Regions from separate parts of the Macrococcus equipercicus genome, predicted to be linked through region 1. Evidence: riboswitches for the same ligand, from Rfam matches in the RefSeq annotation. Region 1 holds a riboswitch; each other region holds the start of a gene.
The links. Region 1 has a riboswitch for S-adenosylmethionine ahead of mtnK (S-methyl-5-thioribose kinase). Riboswitches for the same ligand answer to the same signal wherever they lie in the genome.

Region 1 (5,719 bases):
AATGGGATCATGAAAATCCGACGTCCATGGTCTTTAAGCTGTCTGAACAGACGGAATGGAAAGGCTTCGATGCAGCAGGTGAGAAAGTGTCAGGCATGCATATGGAGGGAAGAATGCTCGGCGGCTGTATCGACTGCTTCCGCCATCTTATCGGCACGGAATACGGCGATATTGAAGCATTCAAGAAGAATCATACTAATAATGAATCCATTGTATGGTATATCGATGACAGCGAGCTCGACACAGTCGATTTCAAACGGTCACTTGTCCAGATGATGTATGCCGGCTGGTTTAAAGACTGCGCCGGTATCATCTTCAGCCGGGTCGGCAAACCGAAAATAAAAGAGAGCTATCAGTATGAGGACGTTTACCGGGAGATGGCGACAACGTTAAATGTTCCTGTGCTTTACGATGTGGATTTCGGCCATAAGCCGCCGCAGATGACGATCATTAACGGGGCGTATGGTATGATAGACATGGAACAAGGGAAGGGACATTTTACACAGCGTTTTATTTAGCGTCAGGGGGTTACAGATGTGGATAACACCGAACTGTTTACTAATAAAGCAGAAATATACGAACTGGGCAGACCGTCTTATCCAGATGCGCTGCTTGCCTTTATGAAAGACCGGTTTATAATCACTGAACAGACGGTTATCGCGGATATCGGAGCGGGCACCGGGAAGTTCACGGAGAAGCTGCTCGACCTCGGCTGTCATGTCATTGCGATTGAACCGAACCAGGCGATGGCCAATGAACTGAGAGATGGTCTGATGTGCGGTCAGCTGTCCATCAGCGAGCGCCCTGCGGAGCACACAGAGCTTGACGACAACAGCGTCGATATGATTACGGCGGCTCAGTCGTTCCATTGGTTTGAAGTACATCACTTCAAAAAAGAATGTCAGCGTATTTTAGCAGGCAATGGTCCGGTCTGTCTCATCTGGAACTCGCGTATAGAAGAAGCACCAATCAATAAGAAGACGCATGCTGTGTTCAAGCAGCATTGCCCGGATTTCAAGGGATTCAGCGGGGGTGAAGACAGCGGAGAAGGAGTCATCAGCGATTTCTTTGAAGGTGACTTTGAACTGTTTGAATTTGACTATCCGCTTGATTACACGCTGAAGAAATTTGTCGGCCGCTGTGTCTCGGCAAGCTATTCTTTAGAGCCTTCCCACGAGAATTATCCGGCTTTCGAGCAGGCACTCACTAAGATGTTTCATGAGTTTGCTGAAGACGGAAAAGTGAAGGTGCCGAATGTGACTCGCTGCTATTACGGCTATATTTAATCATAATATTTATAGCTTTCTGAAAAAAAGCAATTGACGGAATTTTCACTATGCTGTAAGATTCTATCTATCAACCAATTAAATAACTTATCAAGAGTGACTGAGGGATAGGCCCGATGAAGTCCAGCAACCTGCCGACACGGACAAGGTGCCAAATCCTACAGTACGCATGTACTGAAAGATAAGTAGAGATACTAAAGGCGACGTTTTTCTGTGAGACAGGGAAAACGTCTTTTTTTGTTGCAAAAAAATAGATGAGGTGAAGAAATGAGTCAGTTTGAAGAGTATTTTCTAATGGATGAGGAAGCGGTCAAAGCTTATGTGCGCCATAAAACCGAATTTTTCGGTAGCGACGAGCTCATTGCGACGGAAATCGGTGACGGTAATTTGAACTACGTCTTCCGTGTTGAAGACAGTAAAGGGCAGTCCGTCATCGTCAAACATTCCGGCCGTACAGCACGTATTTCGGATGAATTTGTACTGTCGACCGACCGCACGATACGCGAAGGGAAGCTGCTGGAAGTTCACGGTTCATTCGTGCCGGATTTAACGCCGACCGTCTATTTAGTAGACGAGACGATGAAATGCGTCATTATGGAGGACTTAGCCGACCATAAAATACTGCGCAGTGCGCTGAACACCGGCGATTCATTTCCGAACCTCGGGGAAGACTTAGGACGCTACCTTGCAGAGACATTGATTAATACATCAGACTTTGTCCTTCACCCGAAAGAAAAGAAAGCACTGCAGCAGGAGATGATCAACCCGGAACTATGCGAAATATCAGAAGACCTCGTCTATACAGAGCCGTTCTATGATAACAATCACCGTAACGAAGTGTCCGAGACGCTTGCGCCGTTTGTTCAGTCATTGCTGTACGACGACGAAGAACTGAAAGTCGCAGTGGCGCAGGCGAAGCTGAAGTTTATGAACAAAGCAGAAGCGCTGATCCACGGCGACCTGCATACAGGGTCAGTGTTTGTAAATCGCGACAGCACAAAAGTCATCGATCCGGAGTTCGGCTTCTTCGGGCCGGCGGGTTATGATGTCGGCAATGTCATTGCGCACCTCTTCTTCGCCTATGCACATGCCGAAGCACAGCATGATTTAACGCAGGCGCATTATATCGAGACAGTCATCAATGAAGTGCAGGCCTATTTCAAAAGTCGTGCGCTCAAACTTCTGAAAGATAAAACGCGTGACGTCTCACTGAAGCAGGAGAAAGTGTTTGCAAGTTACATAAGAGAAATAGAACGGGATGCACACGTCATCGCAGGCCTGGAAATCATCAGACGCATCGTCGGTCTCGCAAAAGTCAGTGACATCACATCACTTTCTGCTGACGTCCGTCTGCAGAAAGAAGTGCAGCTGCTGAAGTTCGCGAAATTTTTAGTGCAGTATCCAGAAGAAGCGAGAGTCTATCCATCGCTCTTCTCCATTTATAACGATTATGAGGTGCAGGTCGCATGAACATCAATGCATTAAGCTACAACGACGGCGTGCTGACTTTGCTCGATCAGACGAAGCTGCCGCATGCGACAGTGTACCGTGATTACACGGATTACGAAACGATTGCCCGGGCAATAGAAGAGATGATCGTCCGCGGTGCACCCGCTATCGGTATGACAGCTGCATACGGTGCTGTCATTGGAGCGCGTCAGTTTGCAGGTGACGCGCACTTTACGGACTATATGGAGAATGTCATTGACCGCCTCTGGCATACACGGCCGACTGCGGTAAATTTAATGTGGGCATTGAACCGGCTGAAGCCGCTCGTGAGTGACAATCCGGCAGAAACGATTCAGCGTCTGGAGCAGGCGGCTCACGACATTTTTAAAGAAGATGCGGAGATTAACCGCCGCATCGGTGAACATCTGCTTGAAGTGCTGCATGACGGCGTAACCCTGCTCACACACTGCAATCCCGGTGCACTGGCGACAGCCGCATACGGTACAGCGACAGCGCCGATGTATCTCGCACATGAGCGCGGCTGGAACATTAAAGTTTACTCTGACGAGACGAGACCAAGACTGCAGGGTGCACTCACTGCCTACGAACTCAGTCAGGCGGGCATCGATGTGACAACTATCACGGACTCCACAGCTGCGACACTCATGCAGCAGGGGAAGATTGATGCAGTCATTGTCGGCTGTGACCGCATTGCGGCTAACGGTGATACAGTGAACAAAATCGGCACGATGCCGCTCGCCATCTGTGCGAACTACTACAATGTGCCGTTTTACGTCGCTGCGCCGACCCCGTCGTTTGATATTTCTCTCGCTGACGGCAGTCGTATCCCGATTGAAGAACGGCAGAGCGTAGAAGTGACCACGTTCAATGAGCAGGCACTCAGCATCCCTGACGTTCCCGTCTATAATCCGGCCTTTGACATCACACCGCATACATTGATCACCGGCATTGCGACAGAACATGGCATTATCAAAGCAAATAAAGAAACGATCATTCAGCTATTTGAGAAGAAGGAGATTACGACATGACCATCAACGCAACTTACCACATCAGGCAGCCTGAATCGAAGATTGACGCAGTCGCTGAGAAGCTGGCGATCGGACTGACAGTGGGCAGCTGGACGGATTTGACGGCTGAAGACCGTGACCATCTGGAACGGTTCAAAGGTCAGGTCATCGAGAAGAAAGTACTGGAAGAAAATTTACTGGAAGTCGTTATCGGCTATCCGGAATCCAATGTCACTCCGGACTTTTCTTCTATTATAACGACAGTGTTCGGCAAGCTGTCACTGGACGGTGAAGTGAAGCTGATAGACCTTGAATTTGCAGCTGATTATTATCGTCATTTCAAAGGGCCGGCATTCGGAATTGAAGGCATTAGAGAATTACTCGGGGTAGCCGGCCGGCCGCTTGTGATGAGTATATTTAAAGGGATCATCGGCCGGGACAAAGTGTTCTTTGAGGAGCAGCTGCGTGCTCAGGCACTTGGTGGTGTCAATCTGATTAAAGACGATGAAATTTTGTATGACGTGCCTGAACTGCCGTTTGAAGAGCGCATTCAAATTGCAAACCGTGTACTTGATGAAGTGGAGCAGGAGACCGGCAGGAAAGTTATTTATGCCGTGAACTTATCAGGACCAGTGTTCGACCTGCCGGAAAAAGCAAGGCGCGGGGTTGAACTCGGCGCACGGGCATTTTTGTTCAATGTGCACAGCTACGGTCTTGATGTACTGAAAGGTTTGAGGGCACTTGAGCTCGGCGTGCCGCTTATGGCGCATCCGGCGTTCAGCGGTGCGATTGCCGGCAGTCCGGATTACGGTCTGAGTTATCCGCTGATACTCGCGAAACTGACGCGTCTTGCTGGTGCGGATTTAGTGCTTTTTCCGGCACCGTTCGGCTCGGTAACTTTATCTGAGGAGACAGCCGGAGCGATTGTTGCTGAATGTGTGAAGACGCTGCCGATTAGCGCGGCATTTCCTGTACCGTCTGCCGGCATTCATCCGGGACTCGTCAATAAGCTGATTGATAGCTACGGAGTGGATCAAGTCATCAATGCGGGCGGCGGCGTTCATGGTCATCCGGAAGGTGCCGCGGCTGGTGGCCTTGCATTTACTGAAGCGATTGACTTGTATTACGGCGGTACAACGGGCAGTGCCTACGAGCAGGCGGTGACATTATGGGGTTCATAATCTGCTGTGACTTTGACGGCACCGTGACGACAAAAGATACAATCGTCTCTATTATGAAGCGCTTTGTCCCTGACGAGAGCGCACCGATCATCAGACAGATTCTTGCAGATGATATCTCTGTTCAAGAAGGAGTTACTAGACTGTTTGCCCTCATTCCTACGGCACTGAAAGAAGACATCATTGACTATGCCGTCAATGAAATTCCGGTCCGTCAAGGATTTCAGGAGCTGCTGGATTTTGCTCGGGCTGAAGATATTCCGTTCTATATTGTCAGCGGAGGCATGCACTTCTTCATCGATCCGATACTCAGCCGCTTCCGCGGTGTGACAGAAGTATTTGCGAATGACGTCGATATGTCAGGCGATTATATGGCGGTCAACTGGAGTCATCCATGCGACGAGGCATGTGACAGTCAAGCATGCGGGACATGCAAGCCGTCGATACTGCGCGCGGTGAATCATGAGGCGAGTGACGTGATTGTCATCGGCGACAGTCTGACAGACCGGCTGGCGGCTCATGAAGCGGCGCTGTTATTTACGACAGACAAACTGACGGATTATGCTGAAGCCCATGATTTAGCTTTCTATCCGTTTGAGACATTTGATGATATAACGATTCAATTAAAGGAGGTGATGAAGTGATTATCGGCAGTCAACCGTGGAACGAGCTTGCAGCCGTCAAACAACGGCTCGCTGACAGAGGCTGGTTCCCCGGAACAAGCGGCAATCTTGCAGTCCGCTACGATTCAGACAGTCTGCTCGTGACGACGAGCGGC
Region 2 (5,719 bases), 230 kb from region 1:
CAAAAGAAATAATCCTGAACGTATCGAACTGATGAAATACTGCCCACGACTGAAGAAGCATACACTGCATAGAGAAACTAAATAAAACGAAAATCTTGATGAACTATCATCAAGATTTTCTTTTTTTACACTCATTATAAATGTTTGACGATATGAGGCATATCCCACGGTGTAATAATACCGATGATATCCTCTTTTTTTGTGAGTCTGCCGAGCGGCGTAATAAGCACGACAAGGTTAGAATGCCCTCTTTCATTAATGCGCTGCAGCATTTTCTTCTCCACTTCATAAAGCGGCAAGTTATTCTTGACGATGATATAAGACGAAAACTCCTCATCTTTATCAAGTACATCCGCGATTTTGACTTCTGACAAGTCGACGATTTCATCGACAATGACAATCGACAGCCAGTTAGTGATCCCGTTGTCAGACAAGATCCCTTTAAACTCCCTGTCTTCAAAGACAGGATATTGAGTCACCTGATATTTCTTCACGAGGCTGAGGGCATCTGTCAGTGAATCATTGCAATCAAGCGTCATGACCTGCTTCTTGAAGATTGAGACAGTTTCCGGCTTTTCGAGCTTGATTCTTATCGCTTTTAGTTCTTTGATGAATTCGTTGGATGGCTCAGCAAAATTATAAGCTTCTGTTTGATTATGCACTAATAAATTGCGCAGCTCTCTTGCCACGTCTATTTGATTCTTATATCGCCTAATCACAGAATGCGTCTCTTTCATCTCATGGAACAATGAACCGAAGTCGTCTTCTTTCCCGGTGATTTTCTGCATAGCTTTATGAAGTGAATTAAATTCAGCGATAAACTGGTTAAAATTATTCATGGGCAGCTCCTTTAATCAATGTTATTGGTTAGTATAACATTGACTTACGTACTGCTTTTTCTTATTATTTCTCTGCCTGTTGATTGTCGTTTCAAGTGCCTGTTGTAAATCAAGGATAAGTTCTTCTGCGTTCTCCAGCCCGACTGATAGTCTGAACAAGCCTTGTGTGATGCCCCGCTGTCTTCTGACGAGTTCCGGTATAGCAGCATGACTCATCGTCGCAGGATGGGACAATATTGTTTCTACGCCACCCAGACTGACTGAGACAAGCAGTAGTGTAACGTTATCCACAAACGTTTGAGCTTGCGTCTCATCTGCCAGCCTAAAGCCAATGACTGCCCCGCCGTTTACTGCTTGTTTCACGTGAATATCACTGTCTGCTGGATAGTAAACAGTCGCTACAGCAGGATGCTGCTTCAGGAAACGGCATACTTTCTCAGCGTTAGTCACGCTTTGATTAAATCGTACTGCCAATGTCTTCAAATTTTTCGTCAATGTCCATGCATCATAGACACCGAGTCCCGAGCCTGTGCCGTTCTGGATGAGATAAATGTCCTCAGCAAGCTTCGGACAGTTGACGATGACTGCTCCTGCGATAAGGTCGCTATGACCGCTTAGAAACTTGGTCGCCGAATGAATGACAATATCTGCCCCGTGCTTAAACGGCGACTGCCCGAGTGGTGTCATAAACGTATTATCGACTGCCAGCAGCACATCATTGTCCTTGGCAATTTGGCTGACTCCTGAAATATCAGTGACTTTGAACAGTGGATTAGACGGTGTTTCCACATAAATCAGCTGTGTATTAGGCTGCACTGCCCGAGCAATTGCTCCTAAATCTGTCTGATCTACCGTTGTGAAGTCAATGCCGAAACGCCTGAAGATGCGTTCCGTCAATCGATAAGTCCCGCCGTATACATCGTCCGGCAGAATGACATGGTCGCCGGCCTTCAATGTCATAAAGACAGCAGTAATGGCAGCAATCCCTGAACTAAAGGCAAAACCGTGGTTACCGCCTTCTAAGTTAGCAAGTTTCTCTTCCAGCAGACTGCGGTTCGGATTACCGCTTCGTGCGTAATCATAGTCAGCAGCACCACCCAGTACTTCCTGGTGATAAGTCGAAGAGTAATAGAGCGGCTGATTGGCTGACGTATAGTCTTTGCCTCTCGGACTATCGAGTATCAACGATGTTTCCTGTGAGTAACTCATCATACCGCCTCCTTGACTGCTGCATGTTTTAGCGCCTGGATAATGTCTTGTTCAATATCATTGTAATCTTCGATACCTACAGAGATTCTGATTAACTGCTCATCAATCCCACGCTTCTGCTTTTCTTCCTCGGGCATATCGACATGCGTCTGTGTATAAGGGAACGTAATGAACGTTTCAGTACCGCCGAGGCTCTCAGCGAAAATACAGACTTTCAACTGTTCAAGAAACGGGCCGACTTTATAATTGTTGTTCAGCCTTAAGCTCAGCATCCCACTCTCGCCCGCGTACAATACTTCCTGAACAGCTTCGTGACTTTCGAACGCTTGCGCCAGACGCCGGGCATTATCGCTGGAACGTTCGATTCTCAAGTGCAGTGTCTTTAAGCCGCGGAGCAGCAAATAGCTGTCAAACGGTGATAGTGTGGCACCGATCATATTATGGAACTGACCGAGCTGTTCGCCTAACGTCTCATCATTGACTGTCACGACACCTGCCAGCACGTCATTGTGGCCGCTGATATATTTCGTCGCTGAATGGAGGACAATATCTGCGCCATCTTTCAGCGGTGTAGATAAGTAAGGCGTTAAAAATGTGTTATCAATAATCGTCAGTAGATGACGTTCACTTGCTATGGCATAGAGAGGAGTTAAATCGACAGCAGTCATCAGCGGGTTGGAGATCGGTTCGATGAAAAATGCGCGGGTATTGTCAGTAATTGAGTTCGTCACTTCTTCAATATTGTTGAAATCGATATATTTAAAACAGACGCCGTACTGCTCTGCGTAGTAATCAAACAATCTGAATGTCCCACCGTATAAATCAAATGATACAAGAATTTCATCAGCAGGTTTGAACAGATTACAGACAAGCTGGATGGCAGCCATACCGCTTGCTGTGGCAAATGAATATTTCCCGCCCTCAAGACGAGCGAACACCTCTTCGAAATGAGAACGCGTCGGATTCTTCGTCCGTGTGTAATCAAATCCAGTTGACTCACCCAGCTTGGCATGAGCATAAGCTGTCGCCAAGTAAATAGGATTAGACGTCGCCCCTGTCACATCATCTGTTCGCGAAATTTGTGCTAACGCTGTTTTCATAGTAACTCCTCCTTAAAATAAAAAAATACCCCTCTGAAAAAGAGGAGTACATTGTATCAACTCATATTCCAGGATTCACCTGTTGGATTTAGCACCGTGCATCAGCCGGTTGCTGAGACTTCAAAGGGCCAATTCCCTCCATCTCTCTGTATAAGTTATTAAATTTTATGAAAGTGTATCATTATTTTGAATAGTAATTCAATAGTACTGGTTAATTTAATCTTTAACACTCTATCAATTATTCATTTCATACTAAAATGTTAAAAATACTATACATTATGTTAGAAATACTATACATTAGTTGTAAGGAGTGAATCATTTGAAGTTAACGTCTCGTTTAAAGGAATATAGGGCAAGAGAAAGAATTAGTCAGTCAGAACTGGCTAATAGAGTGAATGTCACACGCCAGACAATAGGTTTTATTGAGAAAGGAACATTTTCCCCCTCAATTACATTAGTACTAAAAATTTGCCACGAATTTGATTGCAGAGTTGAAGATTTATTTACATTGGAGGATGAGTCAAATGAATGAAAATAAAATTCGATTTTATTACCCGCTGGTTCAATTTGTAAGTATTTTATTCCTCGCACTACTAATTATTCCTATTTCTTTAGTAACAGAGTTTAATATCAATGATCAAGAAACGCTTTTTTCAATCAATGTTGACTTCTTTAAGTATGGCATTGATTTTAGTGTCATCATGCTTATTGCACTTGTGTTAAATTTAATATTTCTCATAGTGATGATTTACTATTTCATTAAAATCAAGAAGCAGCACAAACATTTAAATCTACTTAATAATATATTTCCAGAAATCAATGACAATGATGAAGGATTATCTTTCGTTACGTACCAATCGCTGAAAGCTGTCTATAGCTTTATCGGCTTAGCGTTACCTATTATGGTCGGCATTATATTATTTCTACCTGATAATTTTGTAACAAAGTCACTGTTTCTTACATTACTGATGTTTATTGCGGCGGCATCTTACTTCATTTATTTTTTAAAAACAAGGCAACTGCTAAAATGATTTTATTATCATTCAGCAAATAAAAAAGATGAGATTAAATCTCATCTTTTTTATGTTATTTAACCGGTATCCACATTTCAGCTGTATAGTCAGCTGCTGTGACATTACCGAAAGGATAGTATTCAAATTCTGGAGCATTTCTTAAGTCATGCTGGGAAGCAGGTATAATGACTTCATAAGCTTCATTAGTGACACGCTGAATTTCACGCGAAACGGGGCGTCCTGCCTCAAATACTATATATTTACCTGCCGGGATGTTATGAGAAGCCCATTCTGACGTTTCCCGGTCAGAACTCACTCCGATCATATAATCGACACCGTTGTCCGTCGGAAAATATATGCCGAAAAATCCTTGAAATTGTTCATCTGCTTCAAGTGTTAAGCGCGCGCGTTGGTCTGACTGCTTAAAGTCAGTCCAGAACTGCTGTATTTTTTCCTGTGCTTCTTCTATACTGTCGTAGCTTCTTTTCTCTCCGATGACCCGTGTCTCTGCTAGTTCTCTTACTTCATATGCCATTATTCTTCCTCCTCGGATGATATCATAGATCATCTATTTATTTAAATGACATCTTAAATACTTTCGGCAGTTCTGCCTCAAAGCGCATTGCTTTATTGGTCGTCGGATGTGTGAATGCCAGAACGTTTGCATGTAAGCCGATACGTCTGAACGGGTTTGTTACAGCTCCGTATTTTTTGTCACCGACAATCGGATGACCAAGCTCTTTCATATGAATCCGTATCTGGTTTTTACGCCCTGTCTCCAGATTGACTTTTAATAATGTCTGCGTGCGATTGGTGTTCAGCACTTTATAATACGTCACAGCCTTTTTGCCGTTGTTCGGAGTTTTGCTGGAATGCATGGTCAACGTTTTATCTTCAGTGAGCCAAGTTGTAATAGTGCCATCTTCTGTCATGCGGCCTTCTACAAGTGCGATATAAGTCCGTTCACTTACTAACTGCTTCCAGTTGTGCTGCAGCACTTGCTGCGCTTTTTTGTTTTTCGCATACATCATGACACCGGACGTCTCGCGGTCGAGCCGGTGGACTACATATATACGGTTTTGTGGATGTGCTCTTTTAACATAGTCTGACAGCAGGCGGAATGCTGTGTTTTCGTTATCTTTTTCTGATGCAATAGATAACAGCCCCGCTTCTTTGTTCACTACGATGACATCTGTATCTTCATGCAGTATTTCAATCCCTTTGATTTTCGCTTTTTTGTTCGGTGCGCTTGTACGGATTTCCACGATATCACCTTGTGCGAGTGGTGCATTGAACTGACTCGTTGATTCATTGTTAATAAAGACATGGCCTCTACCGAGCATTGTCTTCACTGTCTTCTTACTTCTCTCCGGCATTACTTCAAATAAAAACTTGAGTAGTTCTGTTGCTTCGTGTACTTCCCATGCGGCGTCACGGCCATTTCTTCTGTTCATTATATACGTCCTTTCGGTCATGTGATGACCGTGCTATTAATTCATTTTGCTTATTAAATGGTAAGGTGAGTAAAGTGAGTATTTATTAATATATTCAAGCTTAA
Region 3 (5,719 bases), 260 kb from region 1:
CCTGAGAAACCTTCATTTAAGTAACGCTGTGCCATATCAAGGTCCATCTCAAGGAATTCCATCTGTTTATCTAATTTTTTGATGAACTGCATCAAGTTGATTTCCTGACCTTCTTCGCGGCGTGAGTTAATCGCTGAACGTAAGAAGTCTGCGTTAGTCACACCGGAGATCTCTGATGGATACTGCATCGCAAGGAAAAGACCTGCCTGGGCTCTTTCGTCTACTTCCATCTCAAGTACATTTTCACCGTCTAATAATACTTCGCCTTGTGTCACTTCGTATTTCGGGTGACCCATAATAGCAGATGATAAAGTAGATTTACCAGTACCGTTCGGTCCCATGATCGCATGGATTTCTCCCTGCTTGATTGTCAGATTCACACCTTTTAAGATTTCTTTATTTTCGATTGAAACGTGTAAATCTTTAATTTCTAAAACTGATGCCATGTGTATTCCCTCCAGATATATATAAAAATTTTCATCTCTATTAGCTTATAATAATTTTAATCTACGGTCAAAGACAGTTGTATTGACTCACAGTAATCATTATAACGTAAATAGCGCCTATATTAAATTAATTGATATAGATTTTTTACGTCATTGAGAATAACACGCACTTTATTGAAAATGATTGATGACGCAGCATATGGGATTATCGTTAAAAGAACAGCCCCCTATCTATAAAAGATAGAGGGCTGTTCAAGTTAAATCATATTATTTTGCAGGGATAACTGCACCATCATAGTGATCTTTAATATATTTAACGATTTGTGGTGATTGCAATGCTTTAACTAATGCTTTAATTTTAGCATCGTTTTTATGACCTTGTTGTACGGCAATCAAGTTAGCGTATGGAGATTTTTTGTCTTCGATAACGATAGAATCTTTAACCGGATTGATTTTGTTAGCTAACGCCACGTTCGCATTAATGATAACTGCATCGCCTTCGTTGTTTTGATAAGTTTTAGCCAGGAATTCAGCTGCCTGCTTATTGTTGAACTGAATGTTCTTTTTGTTTGTTTTAATATCTTTGAATGTCGCTTGGATTGGATCTGTACCAGGTTTAAGCTCGATTAATCCAGCTTTAGTGAAGAATGATAAGAAGCGTCCTTCTTCTGCAGGGTTATTAGAGACAAACACGGTAGCGCCTTTTGGCAGATCTTCTAAAGATTTATATTTTTTAGAGTAGACAGCCATCGGTTCGATGTGAACGTTACCTGCTGACTCGATTTTGTAGCCTTTAGATTTTTTCTCTGTATCTAAGTATGGTGTATGCTGGAAGTAGTTAGCATCGATGTCGCCTTCAGATAACAGACGGTTCGGTGTTGTATAGTCGTTGATTGTTTTAATTTTTAATGTGTAGCCTTCTTTTTTAAGGATGGGTTTTGCCTGCTCTAAAATTTCAGCGTGAGGTGCAGGTGATGCACCGACTGTGATTGTTTTGTCGCCTTTAGCACTGCTTGAATCTTTGCTGTCAGATGAACCACATGCTGTTAAAACTACTGCAAATAAAACGGTGATGACGAAAGCTAATAATTTTTTCATTGTAAATCTCCCTTATATTTTATTATTATCGTTTATCGATGCGTCTCGTAATTGTGTCACCGATAAACTGTATTGCAAACACAATGATAAGAATTAAAACAGTTGCTACTAAAATGACGTCGTTCTGACTGCGGGTGAAGCCGACAAGATAAGCTAAGTTACCAAGTCCGCCGGCACCGATGACACCGGCGATTGCTGTAGAACCGACCAGCGCGATTGCTGTTACTGTAATTCCTGACACAAGTGCCGGCATTGACTCTCTCAGCAGCACTTTAGTGATCAAGGTCCAGCGTGTAGCACCCATTGCTTCTGCTGCTTCGATGACGCCTTTATCAATTTCCTTCATGCCGATTTCAACAAGGCGGGCATAGAATGGTGCAGCACCGATGATTAAAGCCGGCAGCGCTCCTTTCACACCGCTGATGGTATGCATCAGTATGTTGGTGAACGGAATCAGCAGAATGATCAAAATGATGAATGGTACTGCCCGGAACAGATTGACTAAGAACGCCGTAATTCTGTAGACAGCGCGTGCACCGCTCGACTTGCTTCTAGAAGTCAGAAATAAAATGGTTCCGATGATAAGACCCAGGAAAAACGTGAAGAATGTAGAAACAATTGTCATGAATAACGTCTCATAGACTGCTGTCCAGACATCCGGCCAGACCACATTCTTGAAGCTGAACATGTCCTGTAAAATCTGTACGATACTGCTGTTATCCATGTCGTTCCACCTCCGCTTTCACACCATGCTGTTCAAGTTCTCTGAACATCTCATCTGTGCGTTCGTTAAGTGCTGGAACATGGACAATCAAGTGACCGACAGCACCGTTCTGTGTATGACTGACATGACCAGCTAACACATTCATATCAAGATTGAACTTGCGGATCATTTTCGAGATGATCGGCTGTCCGGTCGTTGAACCAATGAATTTCAATCTTAAGATTGTTCCCGTCGGGTAGGACTCAAAGATTTCATTGATTGACGTTTCTACTTCCTCATCTTTCAGGTCATCTTTGACAAAACGCTGCGTCACGGCTGACTGCGGATTTCCAAAGACCGTGAGCACAGGTCCTTCTTCAACGACACGGCCGTTTTCCATCACTGCGACTTTATGACAGATTTTGCGGATGACATGCATTTCATGCGTAATCAAAATGATGGTCAGCCCTATTTTTTTATTAATAGCTACAAGAAGTTCTAAAATTTCATCGGTCGTCTGTGGATCAAGGGCACTTGTCGCTTCGTCACACAGTAAGACAGTCGGGTCATTAGCCAGGGCGCGGGCGATGCCGACACGCTGTTTTTGGCCACCAGACAGTTGAGAAGGAAATGCTTTCTCTCTGCCGGTTAATCCGACCATACGGATTAACTCATTCACTCTTTGTTCCCGTTCTGCTTTAGCTACACCTGCGATTTCAAGTGGGAAAGCGATATTGTCAAAGACAGTCCGTGACCAGAGCAGATTAAAATGCTGGAAAATCATGCCGATTTTCTGCCTTTTTTTACGTAAGTCTTTAATGCCAAGCTGTGCAATATTGTCGCCACCGACGATGACATCGCCGCTTGTAGGTTTTTCAAGTCCATTGAACATTCGGATTAAAGTACTTTTACCAGCACCTGAAAATCCGATGACACCGTATATCTCGCCTTCACTAATCTGAAGATTAACGTTATCTACAGCAGTCAATGTTCCTTTCTTCGTTGCAAATTGCTTTACAACAGATTGCAGTGTAATCACTTACTTACCTCCTTTAAACGAATAAAGCGTCTTTCCCATGTTAAGAGAAAGACGCGTGAATATATCGTCTCTCATCTTCTAAAGCCATAAGCTTTATGTGAATTGGCACCATGTCTGACGACGGTTGCCGGGCTTCAAAGGGCACATCCCTCCACCTCTCTTGATAAGAGTTACATTATTAAATTATTTTCTAATCATAGACTATGATTTTTATTCCGTCAATGCTTTATTAACGATTTCATATAAATTTGTCACAGATTCAAATTTAAAGACTGTTGCGGCCACTTCGTCGGCTTTAACGACAAACAGGACCGGTACGCTCATCACTTGATAATCCTGTACTAATGCCGGGACATAGTTCACATCCTGTTTAATAACATGAAGTTTCGTCAGTTCGGCTAGTACGTCTACCATACGTTCAGCAACTTTGCATGTACCGCATAACGGCGTATAACCGAAAATAATATACGTCTCACCAGGCGGACTGCCAGGCAAATACTGCTTGATGCTCATTTGCTACATTCCCATCTTTCACTTCAAATTCGTGCCTGATCAGCACTTTTGCTAAATAATCGTTAGGACACCTTCCTACTTCGCAATACTTCGGGTCAATATATATATGCCGGCTTTCGCTTAAATGCCGCTTGAACCAGCTGCGGATTGTCTTGCCCGCTTTATCCGCATCAGTCATAATATAGACTTTATGGCCAATGAGCTCCTCAAGCATAGCGTCGAGCTTAGAAACCCCCATCGTCCCGTTCGTGCAAATAATATGTACCGGTTCAGATAAGACTTCCTGCAACTTCTTCTTGTCGGATTTACCTTCAACAACGATGACTTTACTCATCACAGCCACATTCATCACCTTCTCATATGCGATTATAAAAAAATTCCCTGATAACAGTATTATCAAGGAAATTATAGCATTTATGCATTTATCATTTCATCATATTGCGCTTGGTCTAACAGTTCATTGAATTCATCTTCGTTAGATGCTTCAACTTTAACCATCCATGCATTGTCGTAAGGAGATTCATTGACGAATTCCGGGCTGTTCTCAAGAGCGCTGTTCACTTCAACGACTTTACCGCTGATTGGAGCGTATAACTCAGAAACTGTCTTCACAGATTCCACGCTGCCAAACGGCTGACCTGCAGTGATGTCATCGCCTACTTCCGGAAGTTCGACGAATACGATATCCCCTAATTCTGATTGTGCGAAATCAGTAATCCCTATCGTATTAACAGTTCCTTCAGTTTTTACCCATTCATGATCTTTGGAAAATTTTAAGCCTTCTAATGATGCCACAAAAATCCCTCCTCTAAGTTTATATATTAATAATGACATAGCATAAATCTTTATTCAATCTTTTTTATAACCATGTATCGCGGTAATCTGCTTCTTTAAAACCTAAAGTGATTTTACCGTCATTGACAGCAAGCGGTCGTTTGACGAGCATCCCGTCAGATGCAAGAAGATCCAGCTTTTCTGCATGACTCAGGTGAGCTAGTCTGTCCTTTAAGTTCAGTTCACGGAACTTAGTCCCCTGACGATTAAACAGTTTATCGATGTCTACCCCTGTCTGCTGGATGATCTGCGTGAATTCCCCGGTAGTCGGCGTATGTTCTTTAAGATTGATCGGCTCATAACTCACACCATTATCTGTTAAAAACTGAGCCGCTTTCTTACATGTCGAGCAGTTAGGAATCTGGAAAAATTTAATCATATTGAACCTCCATCTGTAGTTATATTTCAATAGTATCAATATTTATTCAAGACGACAATTAACTTATTAAAGGCACACCGTTTAACCTTTAGGACAGAATGGTATATAATATAATAAAATAAGTAGAGGAGCTTTACAATGAGAACAATAAGTCAGTATGCAGAATTTGAGGAAATTATTAATCAGGACGAACAGATGATTGTTAAATTTTTTGCGGACTGGTGCCCTGACTGCGCGAAGATGGATAACTGGATTGACCCTATTGTTGATGAATATCACGATATTACATGGTACAAGATTAATCGTGACCAAGTGCCGGAAGCTGCGACTGAAAATGACGTCATGGGCATTCCAAGCCTGTTGATTTTTGAAAACGGCAAAAAAACAGCGCACCTGCATTCAGCGAATACAAAAACACCTGAAGAAGTGAAAGCATTCCTTCAGGAAAACATCCGTAAATAAAAAAATTCCCGACGAGTTGTCGGGAATTTTTTTATGAATTTTACCATTCAGTAAGCAGGCGGCTGTTGTTACGTTCCTTCAATGGAACTTCGTCAGCCGTATCCGTTAAATAAACAAAGCCGTAAATCATTTCATCTGCTGCGATATCAAGACTGCCGTTTAAGCCGGGTGCCGTGATCACGCCGGGCGTTTTAATGCAGCTGCCGACTCCTGCTTCATGCAGTACAAGTGACAAGGTCTGCAGA

Region 2: another riboswitch for S-adenosylmethionine. It lies ahead of KFV11_RS00515 (PLP-dependent transferase); the one in region 1 lies ahead of mtnK (S-methyl-5-thioribose kinase).
Region 3: another riboswitch for S-adenosylmethionine. It lies ahead of KFV11_RS03140 (methionine ABC transporter ATP-binding protein); the one in region 1 lies ahead of mtnK (S-methyl-5-thioribose kinase).

The regions. Positions count from the first base shown of each region.
Region 1 is NZ_CP073809.1:329,959-335,677, forward strand. Features, by position in the region: gene KFV11_RS01810 (S66 family peptidase) at 1-518, shown strand, start outside; gene KFV11_RS01815 (class I SAM-dependent methyltransferase) at 537-1,286, shown strand; SAM riboswitch class I at 1,371-1,474, shown strand; gene mtnK (S-methyl-5-thioribose kinase) at 1,554-2,756, shown strand; gene mtnA (S-methyl-5-thioribose-1-phosphate isomerase) at 2,753-3,784, shown strand; gene KFV11_RS01830 (2,3-diketo-5-methylthiopentyl-1-phosphate enolase) at 3,781-4,944, shown strand; gene KFV11_RS01835 (MtnX-like HAD-IB family phosphatase) at 4,932-5,585, shown strand; gene mtnB (methylthioribulose 1-phosphate dehydratase) at 5,582-5,719, shown strand, end outside.
Region 2 is NZ_CP073809.1:97,029-102,747, reverse strand. Features, by position in the region: gene rpmG (50S ribosomal protein L33) at 1-85, shown strand, start outside; gene KFV11_RS00525 (CBS domain-containing protein) at 135-839, opposite strand; gene metC (cystathionine beta-lyase MetC) at 861-2,048, opposite strand; gene KFV11_RS00515 (PLP-dependent transferase) at 2,048-3,148, opposite strand; SAM riboswitch class I at 3,207-3,305, opposite strand; gene KFV11_RS00510 (helix-turn-helix transcriptional regulator) at 3,468-3,680, shown strand; gene KFV11_RS00505 (hypothetical protein) at 3,673-4,179, shown strand; gene KFV11_RS00500 (GyrI-like domain-containing protein) at 4,235-4,696, opposite strand; gene KFV11_RS00495 (RluA family pseudouridine synthase) at 4,734-5,615, opposite strand; gene KFV11_RS00490 (Nramp family divalent metal transporter) at 5,716-5,719, opposite strand, start outside.
Region 3 is NZ_CP073809.1:593,815-599,533, reverse strand. Features, by position in the region: gene sufC (Fe-S cluster assembly ATPase SufC) at 1-446, opposite strand, end outside; gene KFV11_RS03150 (MetQ/NlpA family ABC transporter substrate-binding protein) at 714-1,544, opposite strand; gene KFV11_RS03145 (methionine ABC transporter permease) at 1,570-2,268, opposite strand; gene KFV11_RS03140 (methionine ABC transporter ATP-binding protein) at 2,261-3,286, opposite strand; SAM riboswitch class I at 3,355-3,456, opposite strand; gene KFV11_RS03135 (thioredoxin family protein) at 3,497-3,799, opposite strand; gene KFV11_RS03130 (toprim domain-containing protein) at 3,759-4,142, opposite strand; gene gcvH (glycine cleavage system protein GcvH) at 4,214-4,633, opposite strand; gene KFV11_RS03120 (Spx/MgsR family RNA polymerase-binding regulatory protein) at 4,659-5,012, opposite strand; gene KFV11_RS03115 (thioredoxin family protein) at 5,151-5,474, shown strand; gene KFV11_RS03110 (nitroreductase family protein) at 5,515-5,719, opposite strand, start outside.